DNA from 3 places in the Shewanella sp. NKUCC01_JLK genome. Region 2 is predicted to be linked to each of the others. Evidence: predicted binding sites of a transcription regulator. Region 2 holds the regulator's gene; each other region holds the start of a gene.
What was found. Region 2 encodes sigma-54, which starts transcription at its own class of promoters, with help from an activator protein. Its sites were predicted from a motif close to GTTGGCACGNNNNTNGNNT; they were not measured.
Positions count from the first base shown of each region.

Region 1: KO537_RS08440 (BON domain-containing protein) is a predicted target of sigma-54. The motif match lies at 1,559-1,577, and genes of this name have one in related genera.
Region 3: fliD (flagellar filament capping protein FliD) is a predicted target of sigma-54. The motif match lies at 1,727-1,745, and genes of this name have one in related genera.

Region 1 is NZ_JAHKRD010000006.1:159,351-163,619, forward strand. It holds gene KO537_RS08430 (sigma-54 dependent transcriptional regulator) at 1-636, opposite strand, end outside; gene KO537_RS08435 (glutamyl-tRNA reductase) at 883-1,338, shown strand; gene KO537_RS08440 (BON domain-containing protein) at 1,613-2,167, shown strand; gene KO537_RS08445 (DUF3224 domain-containing protein) at 2,435-2,839, opposite strand; gene KO537_RS08450 (hypothetical protein) at 2,969-3,745, opposite strand; gene KO537_RS08455 (polysaccharide deacetylase family protein) at 3,959-4,269, opposite strand, start outside.
Region 2 is NZ_JAHKRD010000020.1:15,466-19,734, forward strand. It holds gene rapZ (RNase adapter RapZ) at 1-106, opposite strand, end outside; gene ptsN (PTS IIA-like nitrogen regulatory protein PtsN) at 103-546, opposite strand; gene hpf (ribosome hibernation promoting factor) at 549-836, opposite strand; gene KO537_RS19095 (RNA polymerase factor sigma-54) at 865-2,343, opposite strand; gene lptB (LPS export ABC transporter ATP-binding protein) at 2,451-3,182, opposite strand; gene lptA (lipopolysaccharide transport periplasmic protein LptA) at 3,179-3,733, opposite strand; gene lptC (LPS export ABC transporter periplasmic protein LptC) at 3,720-4,269, opposite strand, start outside.
Region 3 is NZ_JAHKRD010000022.1:48,766-53,034, forward strand. It holds gene KO537_RS20395 (flagellin) at 1-424, shown strand, start outside; gene KO537_RS20400 (flagellin) at 645-1,463, shown strand; gene fliD (flagellar filament capping protein FliD) at 1,766-3,112, shown strand; gene fliS (flagellar export chaperone FliS) at 3,126-3,506, shown strand; gene KO537_RS20415 (hypothetical protein) at 3,475-3,801, shown strand; gene KO537_RS20420 (flagellar hook-length control protein FliK) at 3,791-4,269, shown strand, end outside.

The DNA.
Region 1 (4,269 bases), on a different contig from region 2:
ACCAAACAGCTCACTGTCGACCAATTCAGGGCTTAATGCACCACAGTTAATCGCAATAAAAGGCTCGTTCACCCTAGGGCTGGCAAGATGTATGGTATTAGCAACCAGTTCTTTCCCGACCCCACTTTCCCCAATAATCAGCACATTACTGCCTGTCGCAGAGACGCGACGAATTGTACGATATAGCTTGTGCATAGGAGCTGATGAACCAACAAGCAAACCGTACTGGTCTAGCTCGCTAGCAAAAGGATGCAGTCGATTAGGCGATGATGCTAAATACTGTGCAAAATCAGCAAAAATTTCGCTGATTAGCGGCATATCGTAAGGTTTGCGAAAGTGGTAACCCGCAAAATGAGACATTAACTGATCAAGATTAGGGTTTGGCTGACCATCGGAGAGAAAAATAAACTCAATATTTGACATGGCCGTATTATCCAGCAGCACAAGGTAATCTTCTCGACTAAGACTGGATAACTCAATAATGGCAACATCGACGTGATTTGCCCCTAGCTGCTCTATCCAAGGCAAGTCATCGACACTGCGTAGCTTATTAAAGTCAGCAGCGCCAGCAAGTTCGATGATTGCTTGCTCGGCGCCAACATCCTGCAAGTGATAAAAAAGTGTCAGTCGAGCCATGCGTATCTACTCCCTGTATGAAAAACTACTGTATGTCAGCCATGAAATTTTAACAACAGCAACGGTAATAGTTGCCGATGTTCTAAGATGATATCTCGATGAACTGAGAATATCAGTCTAAAAATCAGCCTGTTAAAATATCATTAAAAACGAGAACAGAATATGCATGGTAGCTGAACGAAACGAAATCAGTTTACCCAAGCAGTTAAACAATCTATGTCGAACACTGGCATTAGGAGGCCCATAATGAAGTCTAATGTTGTGCAACATCAGACTGATATCCGCGCCGATATCATGTTGATCGATGAAATCATCAAGCTGAATCAAGAAGGACTCACATTTTACAACCAAGCGAGGAGGTATGTCGAAGACTATAATCTTAAGCGTGTTTTTTCCGCCAAAGCTAACATCCACCAACGAATGTTAACTCGGTTTGAACAGCTGAGACGTTTGGCTGACGAGCCAATTAATGGCCTAAGTCACACCGTGCCCATCACTTATACTCAAGCAACAGAATTGCTGCAACAGTGCCAAATTTCGCAGGCTATGACCGCCCTTGTCGACATAGAGCAGCAAGTGCTAATCCAAATAAAACAAGCAGTAAGGCAAGCGCATCAGCCACAACTTGCAAACCAACTTGCAGAAGGCGCCGCTTGGCTGCAAATGAGTTACGACGGTACGGGATCGCTCAATCACCATTAATTCCCTCTCGCTAAGTGAGCCATATTTAACCGACTCCCCCACTTTTACTACAGACATAATACCGCACTGATGAGTGCGGTTTTTTATGCTCGAATGATGGCTCAGCATGCCAGAAAAAATTACATTTTGTCGGTAAAAAAGACCGACCAAAAGGAAAATGCCAAGGTATAAAAACGCCAGATAAAACAATTAAAACATTAAAAATCATCACCTTAAAAACATTGGCACGATTGGCGCATTATCTAGCTTCGAGAAAACAACGGAGGATATGATTATGAAAACTACAACAGCATCAGTACTAGTGGCTTTACTTGTCGGTTCAATCAGTTTAAATGTGGCCGCCGCCCAAGATTGGAAAGGCGGAACCAAGGATGCGTGGATCGATGGTAAAGCAGAAACCACTTTACTGCTCAACACGAATCTCAATTCCTTCGACATCATTACAGATGTCAAAGATGGTAAAGTGACGTTAACAGGTAAAGTGGAAAGCAGTGTGGATAAAGCCCTCGCCACAGAGCTCATCAAGAGCTTAGATGGGGTGAAAGATGTCGATAACCAACTCACTGTGATGAATGAAAAAGAAGGCACCAGTGAAGTTGTTGCCACCTTAACTGACTCTAAAGTTGCCACAGTCATCAAAACGCGTTTACTGTTTTCAACTGACGTATCCGGCACCCAAATTAATGTGGATGTTGCCAATGGCATAGTCACATTGAAAGGTGAAGTTGCCAGCGATGCCGAACGTCAGTTAGCACTGAAAATTGCCGAAAATACCGACGATGTGAAAAAGGTCGTTGATAAAATTAAAGTTGTTAAAAAAGTGTCTTAACTCTCGCGACAACGGCACTTTTTAAATTAAACGTATTTTAAGTAACAGCACACCGATCTAGACTCAAGGTTCGATAGTGCTTTATGAAAAAAGAATCAAAAAAACCAGCCTCAGCTGGTTTTTTTATGTCCATTTTCAGACTCAATCGAAAAGACTTACTCGCTTAAATTAAGAAGGGTGAATTAAGATGACTCGAATGATAATAAAGGAGAAGAGTTACAGAAAACTGAGCTAAAACACAGGCGTTACTCAAGCTTCAAAGCCAAACTAAGCTTCAAAGCCAAACTGGAATGCATAAAAATGTTGGCCATTCTCAATATTGATGGTCATAGTGCCAGTTAACCCCTGCAACTCCCCCGCCCCAGAATGGGGTATCACTTCTAAGATCAGACGATTTTGTCCATCGGTCATAATGCCAAAATGTTGTAACACAAAACTGCCCTGCTTACCGCACAAGTTGCCAACCACTTGTTCAATGGGCACATAGCCAGCTGAGCCCTTGACTGACGTCATAGCACTGAGCATTTCCCCTTTACTGCGCCCCTCAAGCTCACCATAAAAGGTTTTATCTAAGCCCATACGCCCTAAGGTCACACCACCAATGCCAGTAGCATAGGGGCTATCTGGAGTGAGCTTAACATCAAATTTCCCAGTGATTTTGCTAACTTGCATGACACTCTCCTTGTCGAAATCTTATGCTGACCTATTACCTGCTAACGCTTGCTATTGAAGCAAACATCACCCACAGACCGAAAAACAACTTAGCATAAGCCTGCGCAGATCCATAATGGCATTTACACGCTACTTATGTATGCTGGTCTCACTCACTATCATCTCTATGGTTTTGACTATTTCAGGGCTTTCAGACATAGGTTGGTCAGACGCTCTATCGCGATAAGTCACAGCAATTTTGAATGGGGCTTCAAAAGGATAAACAGGTTCAATACTATCCACTTCGATTCGATCGCCAAGCATGACACTGCCTAAGTGTTTCAAGCTATTGTGTTTAAAATCCAGATTAAACAATCCAAGATACCAAAATACGCCTGAACCTTGAGTCGTCACAATAAAGGGCGCCACAAAGGGCATAGTTTGCATTTTAGGATCATCTTGAATCGGTGCGTCACTTTGGGTGTCCGGCTCTAGAGCGGGATCGAAATTTAACGGTGTAATGCGCAAGTAATCGAGTAATGCTCGACCTTTTACCTCACCATCTTGGTAGTCGCCCATAGCAAACTCTGTTTGCTTGATCTTAATAAAATGTGTCAGTGCAACGGACTTGCCGCCCTCAGGCAGCGTTATTTCAACAGGATTGGCGGTATTTAAGCTAAAGAGTTTGAGCATCACTTCCGATGCATTCGCCACAGGCTTTACCTCAAAAGGTGTCACAGTTTCGATCTCATTCGCCTGAGCCTGAGTTTTTTCATGCGCCATGGCTTCATCGTATTGCATCACCTGTCCATCTTCCATCACCATATAAATATCATCATTGGTCATGTTGAAACGGTAAATACCCGCAGCAAGTAAGGCTAATACCACTAAGGTTGCCGCTATGGTTAATTTTACAAACGTACTCATCTTCTCTCCCCAATCGCGCTCGTTATGCGCTACTTTTCTAACACCGATAAACTTCAAATCAATGTCGGAGCAGTATTACAGATACTGAGTTAAAGCGAAGTGGGTAAAGTATAAAAAATGCCGCTATTTTGAATTTTGTCAGGCTAAGTTCAGCAACATGCCTTTTACTCGACCAATATGATGGGCCGAGTAAATACTCAGCCCAATACATCACTACTTTTCGTTTTTCCACAAGGCAGGGGTCTGGCTTGGTTGCCAATTGCTTTGGGAGAAATGCGCTTGCACTAAGGAATAGATTTTATCTTGATAGGACACAAACTCAGGTAGTTGATAATTATGCTGATCCTGCCAAGCAGGGGCATAATTATCTAGCGTATCAAAACGATACCCTTGACGTTGAGCTTCTTCAACAAAACGCTTAATTTTAGGCAAGTTGATGGTTGCACCTTGTCCGCGGTGCGCATTCTCAAACAGGAAGTCGTGGGTCAAGATCACCACTTTCCTGTTATGTAAACCATCACTAC
Region 2 (4,269 bases):
ATGGCAAGGGAAGGTTATCGACACAATAATAGCCGAGATCTTCGAGTACCCTAAGGGCGACAGATTTGCCTGAGCCTGAGCGGCCCGACACTATGACCAGTTTCATCCAGTGATTACCTGATAGAGTTCCGTTTCATCATGCGTCTTGCGTAATTGCTTTAATATTTGCTTGTCGCTCAGCTTTTCGGCCATGCAAGACAAGGTACTTAAGTGCTGCTGACATTGGTCTGCAGGCACCAGTAGTGCAAATAAAATATCAACAGGTTGCTTATCGATAGCATCAAATGCTATCGGCTCTTCACACTTAATGAGTATGGCAATGGGCTGATCTATATCGGCTAGTCGACCATGTGGAATGGCGATGCCGTTACCTATACCTGTGCTCCCCATCTTTTCGCGCGCCACTAGGCTTTCGAATATCTCTTGAGATGAGAGGGTCGGGTACTGGGCAGCGACTAAGTCGCTGATGAGTTCCAGTACCTTTTTCTTGCTGCCCGGAGTGGCGCAGGTAGTGCACTCCGGCCGCAGTATGGTACAAAGTTCCATTATTAGTGTTTTGTTAACTTCTCTTTGTGTTTAATAACCTGACGGTCAAGCTTGTCAATCAGGGCGTCTATAGCGGCATACATGTCAGCATGCTCTGAAGTAGCAAAAACTTCACCACCTATGAGGTTTATTCTCGCTTCGGCAATCTGTTGCATTTTCTCAACATTGAGCACAACGTGCACATTATTGATCTGTTCGAAATGGCGTTCAAGTTTTGAAAACTTTTCTTCTACATATGCACGTAACGATTCGGTAATTTCGATATGGTGCCCACTTAGGTTTATTTGCATAGAAACGTCCTCCGATATCCACTGTAGGTTATAAACTTTTACGCTGATTAGAAGGTGGAATAAGCATAGCCTCTCGGTACTTCGCAATGGTTCTGCGGGCTACGTTGATCCCTTGTTCTGCCAGAAGTTGAGCCATCTTACTATCGCTTAATGGTTTTTTCTGGTTTTCCGCTGCCACCAGTTTCTTTATAAAGGCTCTGATTGCTGTGGATGAGCACTCACCACCATCGTCAGTCCCGACGTGGCTAGAGAAGAAGTATTTTAGTTCAAAAAGTCCCTTAGGGGTATGCATGTATTTTTGAGTTGTGACCCGTGAGATGGTGGACTCATGCATTTCTACCGCTTCAGCAATATCGTTAAGCACCATAGGCTTCATGGCTTCTTCACCATACTCAAAGAAACCTTGCTGATATTGCACTATGCAATTAGCAACTTTAAGCAAAGTGTCGTTACGGCTTTCTAGACTCTTAATAAACCATTTAGCCTCTTGCAGATGGCCGCGAATAAATTGGCTATCGGCTTGGTTTTTTGTGCTGCGTGCCATAGAAGCATAATGTTGATTTACATTGATTTTGGGCATGCAGTCAGGATTAAGCTCAACGACCCAGCGGCCATTTTTCTTCGACACAGACACATCTGGGATAACGTATTCGTCATTATTGGGCGTGATCAACAAACCTGGGCGAGGATTGAGGGTTTGGATGAGTGCTATACCATCCCTTAATTCATCTTCTTTTAATTTAGTCTTACGCATCAACAACCTAAAATCACGGGCGGCGATCAGATCTAAATGATCTTTGATCAGCATACGGGCGTTTTCTAGGTTGGGAGTATCAGCGGCGAAATGCGACAGTTGGATCAGCAGGCATTCACTTAAATCGCGGGCGGCAACGCCTATGGGATCAAAATGCTGAATGCGCTTGAGTACGGCTTCGACTTCGTCAAGCTCAACTTCAGGATTGCCCATGGCTTCGAGAATTTCTTCAGTGCTTTGGGTGAGATAGCCCTGATCGTCGATTGCATCAATAATGGCGGTGGCAATGGCTAAATCGGTTTCAGAAAACGGTGTGAGGTTTTTTTGCCATTCTAAGTGTTCGTACAAACCTTCACTGGTCTCGCCTTGGAAGGGCATATCGTCTTCACGACTGCCGCCGGGGCCTGAGTTTGGGGAGGCGGTAAACACTTCATCCCATGTGGTGTCCATGGGGAGCTCATCGGGCATGGATTCTTTGGTTAGCGACTCTGCCGTGTCTATGGTGGAGCTGTCTTTTTCTGGTGGCAGAGTGCTAGATTCACTGAAATCCGTATCGGATAGCGTTTGGTTTACAGGGGTTTTAGTGGCGTCGAATTGATCCTCTTCCAGCTCGAGAAGGGGATTAGAATCTAATGCTTGCTGGATCTCTTGCTGCAGTTCTAATGACGACAGTTGCAACAGACGTATGGCCTGTTGTAATTGTGGCGTCATGGTTAACTGTTGACCCAGTTTGAGCTGGAGTGACGCTTTCATGTTACCGCTGATCCCTACGTTATTATTGTTGGATGAGGTCGCTTATTATTATCTTGAGTGAAGCCCAATGGCGGTATAAATTGCCTCCATTGGCTTCGCTCGATTAACTATAGCCTGAATTGTTCACCTAAGTACACAGCCCTAACTTGCTGATTGTCTAAGATCTCTGCTGGAGTTCCTTCGGCAATCAGGTTTCCGTGACTCACAATATAAGCATGTTCACATACATCTAATGTCTCGCGGACATTATGGTCTGTGATCAGTACGCCAAGGCCGCGACTTTTGAGTTGTTCGATAATCTTCTTGATGTCGATAACCGAAATAGGATCGACGCCGGCAAACGGTTCATCGAGCAAAATGAACTTAGGATTAGCGGCTAAAGCCCGCGCAATTTCGACGCGACGACGTTCGCCACCCGACAATGACATGCCTTGGCTGTCACGGATGTGGGTGATATGAAACTCTTCGAGCAGATGTTCTAGTTCTTCTTCTCGTTCTTCGTTTTTAAGTTCTTTACGAGTTTGCAGTACGGCCATGATGTTGTCATGAACAGTTAGCTTACGAAAGATACTGGCTTCTTGCGGTAAGTAACCTATGCCTTTGCGGGCACGCAGATGCATAGGATCTGCGGTTAAATCATCATCGTCGATAAAGATATGTCCCTTATCGCTCTTCACTAGCCCGACAACCATGTAAAAGGTCGTGGTTTTACCTGCACCGTTTGGACCGAGTAGGCCAACGACTTGACCGGTTTTTACCGTCAGACTGACGTCTTTAACCACTTGGCGACTCTTGTAACTTTTCGCCAGATTTTGTGCTCTTAAGGTGATTTGGGTCATTTAGAGTCCTGCTTTTTTACAGGTTTATCCGCCGGAGCGTCTGATTTAGCATCATCTTGATAGTTTTCAGGCTGAATAATAGTGATTACGCGATCGTCACCACTGCCAGTACTCTCGGCCATCAATTTCTGTTGAATCATGTTATAGCGGATTAAATTGCCTGTAACTTGGCTACCTGCTTGATCTAATGACGCCATACCTTTCAGAGTTAAGGTGCGGCTTGCCATATCGTAACGAATTTCTTTCGCGCTAGCCGATGCAGGACGGCCATCGTCTAATATCTGGCTATACGTAGCAGGGTTGCCTGTGGCGACTAAAGTTTTGCTATTTTCACCTTCAGCGGAAAATGCACGCAGTTCATTTGCTTGGATTTTTATTGAGCCTTGGGTAACTTCCACCGGACCAAAGAAGATAATCTGGTTGTTTTTGATATCCGCAGTTTGGCTCACAGCTTTAATTTTGACTTCTTGCTTTAAGTCGCCCACTTTCGCGAAAGCACTCATGCTCATAATTAGCATTAGGCTGGCAAGTAATACGTTATTTTGCTTCATATGTTCCTACTACCTGACTGGTCAATTGCACTTCTTGCGCGTTGAGGTCGGCATAAAGGCCTTGGCCTTGAATATTAAAATCTTTCCCTGTGACGTAAATGGTACGGTCAGAGGTCATTATCATAGTGTTGAGATCGAGTTCCAGATAACTGGTGGACAAGGTCTGAATCGGTTCTTCTGGGCTAATGGCATCGATAATAACATTATTTTCTAATACAACCTTGCCAGTTTCCTTGTTTAGCTTGCCCTGATCTGCCCTGAGCTGCCATTGTGCTTTACCTTGGTCTGGATAAACAAGATAAACAGGTTGAGTAAAGAAAGTTTGATTCGTTGAATCATAATGTTCCATGTGTTTCGCCGTCACACGGCTATTCACTAGTCCTTGCTCATTGAACTCAACACTGCGCAGATCTTCAACGATGAAATCTGGGGTATTTTGATCTTTTACTCTGTTATCGGAATCACCGCTGTGTTTGTTCTGGACCTGCCAGTAAAGCGCTAGTGCAGTTCCAAAAAAAGCGATAATTGCGAGTGTC
Region 3 (4,269 bases), on a different contig from region 2:
TAATACAACTTATGCCGGTAATAACTTATTCACCAAGTTGGAGGCTGGTGTTACCTTCCAAATTGGTGCCGGAACGGGTGAAAAATTGGTTGTTACAACAACAGCCATAGATGATGCTGCGCTGGCTGCTGGTGATTTAACTACTGGCGCGAATGCGGCAATTGCCCTTGTTGATACTTTTATCGCAGCAGTCGGTACAGAACGTTCTACACTAGGCGCCAACATTAACCGTCTTGGACATACTGCAGCTAACCTTGCCAGTGTGACTGAAAATACCAAAGCTGCCGCTGGACGTATTATGGATGCCGATTTCGCGGTTGAATCTGCCAATATGACCCGCAATCAATTATTAGTTCAAGCGGGTACAACGGTACTGTCTTCTGCTAACCAAAATACAGGTTTAGTGATGGGGCTACTGCGTTAATTACGCCGAGTTGAGTTAGTTTTAAGTGCCAGTAAGCTTAGCTTGCTGGCATTTTTTATGGCGTTTTGTGGATGCCATTTAAGTCTGTTTTTATAGAGGTGCTCCCATCTATTTTTAAATAAGTTTTAGTTTTGCGCTGTTGCTGTCGCCTTACTTAGTTATGGAGCTATACCGGGATTCAGGCATAGCCAAGATAACTGTTTTTTCTAGGAGAGCTGATATGTTAGGTGTTCACACTAATTACGCGTCAATTGTTGCACAAGGTGCTGTTAATAAAAGTAATAATCTATTAACTAATGCTATGGAGCGTCTGTCGACGGGTTTACGTATCAATAGCGCATCTGATGATGCAGCGGGTTTGCAAATTGCTAACCGCATGAGCGCTAACGTAAAGGGCATGGAAACGGCTTCACGCAATATTTCTGATGCGACCTCTATGCTGCAAACCGCAGATGGTGCGTTAGAAGAATTAACGACTATTGCTAACCGCCAGAAAGAATTGGCGACTCAAGCATCAAACGGCGTTAACTCTACAGCAGATTTAAAAGCGTTGGATGATGAATTTAAGCAATTAAATGCAGAAATTACCCGGATTGTAGAAAATACAACCTATGCGGGTAATAACTTATTTAAAGATGCTACTGATGGTGTACTCGTCAAAGGTGTGACCTTTCAGATTGGCTCGGATGGAGCAGAGCAAATGTCAGTTACCTTAGGTGCTATTGATAAGACAGTTACTGGTGATTTATTGACTTCTGCAGCCGCCAATACGGCTATCGGGGCTGTTGATACCTTCTTGGCTAAAGTGGGGACAGAACGTTCAACCTTAGGTGCCAACATTAACCGTCTTGGCCATACTGCGGCTAACCTTGCCAGCGTAACTGAAAATACTAAAGCCGCTGCCGGCCGTATTATGGATGCCGATTTCGCGGTTGAATCTGCCAATATGACACGTAATCAATTATTAGTTCAGGCGGGTACAACGGTACTGTCTTCAGCTAACCAGAACACGGGTTTAGTCATGGGTCTATTGCGTTAATGCTATTGGGCAAGTGATGTCATTGGTCACGGCTAAAATGCCAGTTAGTTGCGCTGACTGGCATTTTTATTTTAGCCACGGTTTATGTATTGGTCGGTAGTCGCTAAACCCGAGATTGAAACCTATAAGGTTCATGTTTTAGTGGGTAATTTTCGATAACACAAAGTGGAAGATGGTTTTCCTGTTTAAGTGTTCATGCGGAAGTATTTAGCTGTGTTTGGGCCAGTTAATTATTTAATTTTCTTTAAAAACAGTAACTTGTTTTTGGCATGCGTTTTGCTCTAGAACGAGTGGAGGTAGTCATGATTTCAGGTATGAATGCAGCACAATTTGCTCAGCAACTGATTGGCGCAGACCGCGCAGGTAAAGATACGCTTTACAAAGGCAAGCTAACTGCCAGCAAAACACAGTTAGATGCCTATACATTGCTCGAAAATAATATGAAGAAGATGGCCACTAAGCTGAGTGAAATGGGTGGCGATGCAGCTAAAGGCAAAATTGCTACGGTTACGGGCGAGAATGCGACCGCGACAGTTAAATCTGATGCTCCAAAGGGCAACTATGATTTGAGCGTGCATAAACTTGCGCAAGCGCATCAACTGACTAAAGCCTATTCCTCTGAAAGTGAATTGTTGCCAACGTCGGGCATTATCAGTATTCAAGTCGGTAGTGATCCGACTAAGCGCATGGAAATTGATTTGGCAACGGTTAATGGCGGTGCGGCTATTTCTGTGTCTCAGTTACGCGATGTGATCAATAAACAAGTGGGTAATCCTGGTGTACAAGCGTCATTAGTGCGCACAGGTAACCAAATCGAATTTATGCTGTCTTCAAAGGAATCGGGTGTCGCGAATCAAGTGAAGGTTGAGTTTAACGGTGCCGATTGGGGCATGACAGAACGTCGTGCAGCACAAGATGCGGAACTTACATTAAACGGTATCAGTATTACCAGCAGTAGTAACTATCTAGAAAATGTTGTTGATGGTGTCAGCCTCGAATTAGTCAAGGTGCATGCGGCTGGTGAAAGCAGCATGATTAAAGTCACTGACGATTTTGAAGCGAATAAGAAAGCGGTTAAGGATTTTGTCGATTCATTTAATTCTTTAATGACGCAAATTAATCAATTAACTCGTTCTATGGGCGTTAAAACCTCTGACTCTGGCTCTTCCGATAAAGATAAGGAAGACAAAAGCACTGCAGTGAGTGAAGCGCAAATTGGTGTGTTGAAGGGGGATACCTCTATTCGCCTTCTCCAGTCTAAATTACGTGATTCTGTATTTGCAACGGCTGCTAATGGCATGCGTTTGTCTGATATCGGAATTGAGATTGGACGAGACGGAAAACTAAAAATTGATGATGCTAAGCTGACCGATAGCTTTAAAAGTGATCCAGAAAAAGTACAAGCCATGTTTACTGGTCCTGACAGTTATATCAAAAGCATAGAAAAGACCCTAAAACCTTTTACACAGTTCAATGGCTATATCGATCAAAAGCAGGAAGCGCTAAATAAGCAGATTAAAAGTGTGAATGACAGTATGGCGCGCCATGATTATCAAATGAATCAAAAGTATCAGATTTATTTAACCCAGTTTACGGCAATGGAATCCACCATTAATCAGTTTAATTCCGCAAGTCAGTTGTTTTCATAGGAAGCAGTAAAAAATGTTAAATGAGTACGATCCATTTAATGCCTACAAGCAAACCGCTTTAGATGCACAAGTAGCGGCAGCAACAACCCATGACATGGTGCGTATGTTACTTGATGGTTTATTGGAAGAACTAGAGCGGACCGCTGGCCATATGGAATACCAAAGGTTTGAGGCGAAAGGAATGAGTATCCATAAGTGCCTTAATATCGTGCATGGCTTGGACTCTATGCTTGACCTTGAAAATGGTGGTGAGGTTGCCGTGAGCTTACATCGTCTCTATGACTTTTGTAGCCGTCAGCTTGTCAGCGCCAGTGTCGAAAACAGTGCTGAAGCGCTAGTTCCAGTGACTCAGGTGATTACGAATGTCAGAGAAGGATGGACAAATCTCAATTAAGCAGTGGGCGCGTTTTGCGAATGCTTTACGCCAATATGCAGATGCTCAGGATTGGGAAAGCGTCCGAAAAGTGAACATCGCTTTGATCAAAGCACTGCAACAGGCTGGTGAGGCTCATGATATTGAGCAGAAATTAGCACGTGCAGAATTAAAGCGGGTTCATTCCCAAGTGCTACAAGAGTTGATCTTGGCTCGTGATGAATTAGCTGCTGAAATGGGCCGCTTTAAGGCGCAACAACCAGGTTTAGCCGCCTATCAATTAACACAAGTAAGTGGAGCTTTGGATGATCTCTGATCTTCTTTCAACTCGTCCTGTTGGCACAAATACCAGCTTGACGACTAAAGTGGCAAGTGCAGTTGATCAAGATAAATCAGAGTCATTTACCTTGTTGGGGTTGCCAGTCGGATTGTCTGCAGCACCTCTCCCGTTAGAGGGAGCTCTGTGGACTCAGAATGCCGAACATACTTTAGAAAGAGATGTTGATACTCTTTCAAATCAATATTTTAATAGCAATTTATCTGACTCAGTATCTTTTGTTCCTGTTGTACCAGTATTGTCTCAGCCACTGTTAAATACTGAGATCAACTCAGCGCCTATTATTCAAGATGGCTTAGCCGCCACGCCTCAGGCTAGTCTCGTTTCACCGACTGCTGTCGCGCCGTTTGTTCCTGTGATTTTTCCTGCGGAAACTGTTAAAGCGGATCCGATAGGTCGAACTCCTGCGTCTTTAATTGGGCTCTCAGTCACAGATCAAAGAGGAAT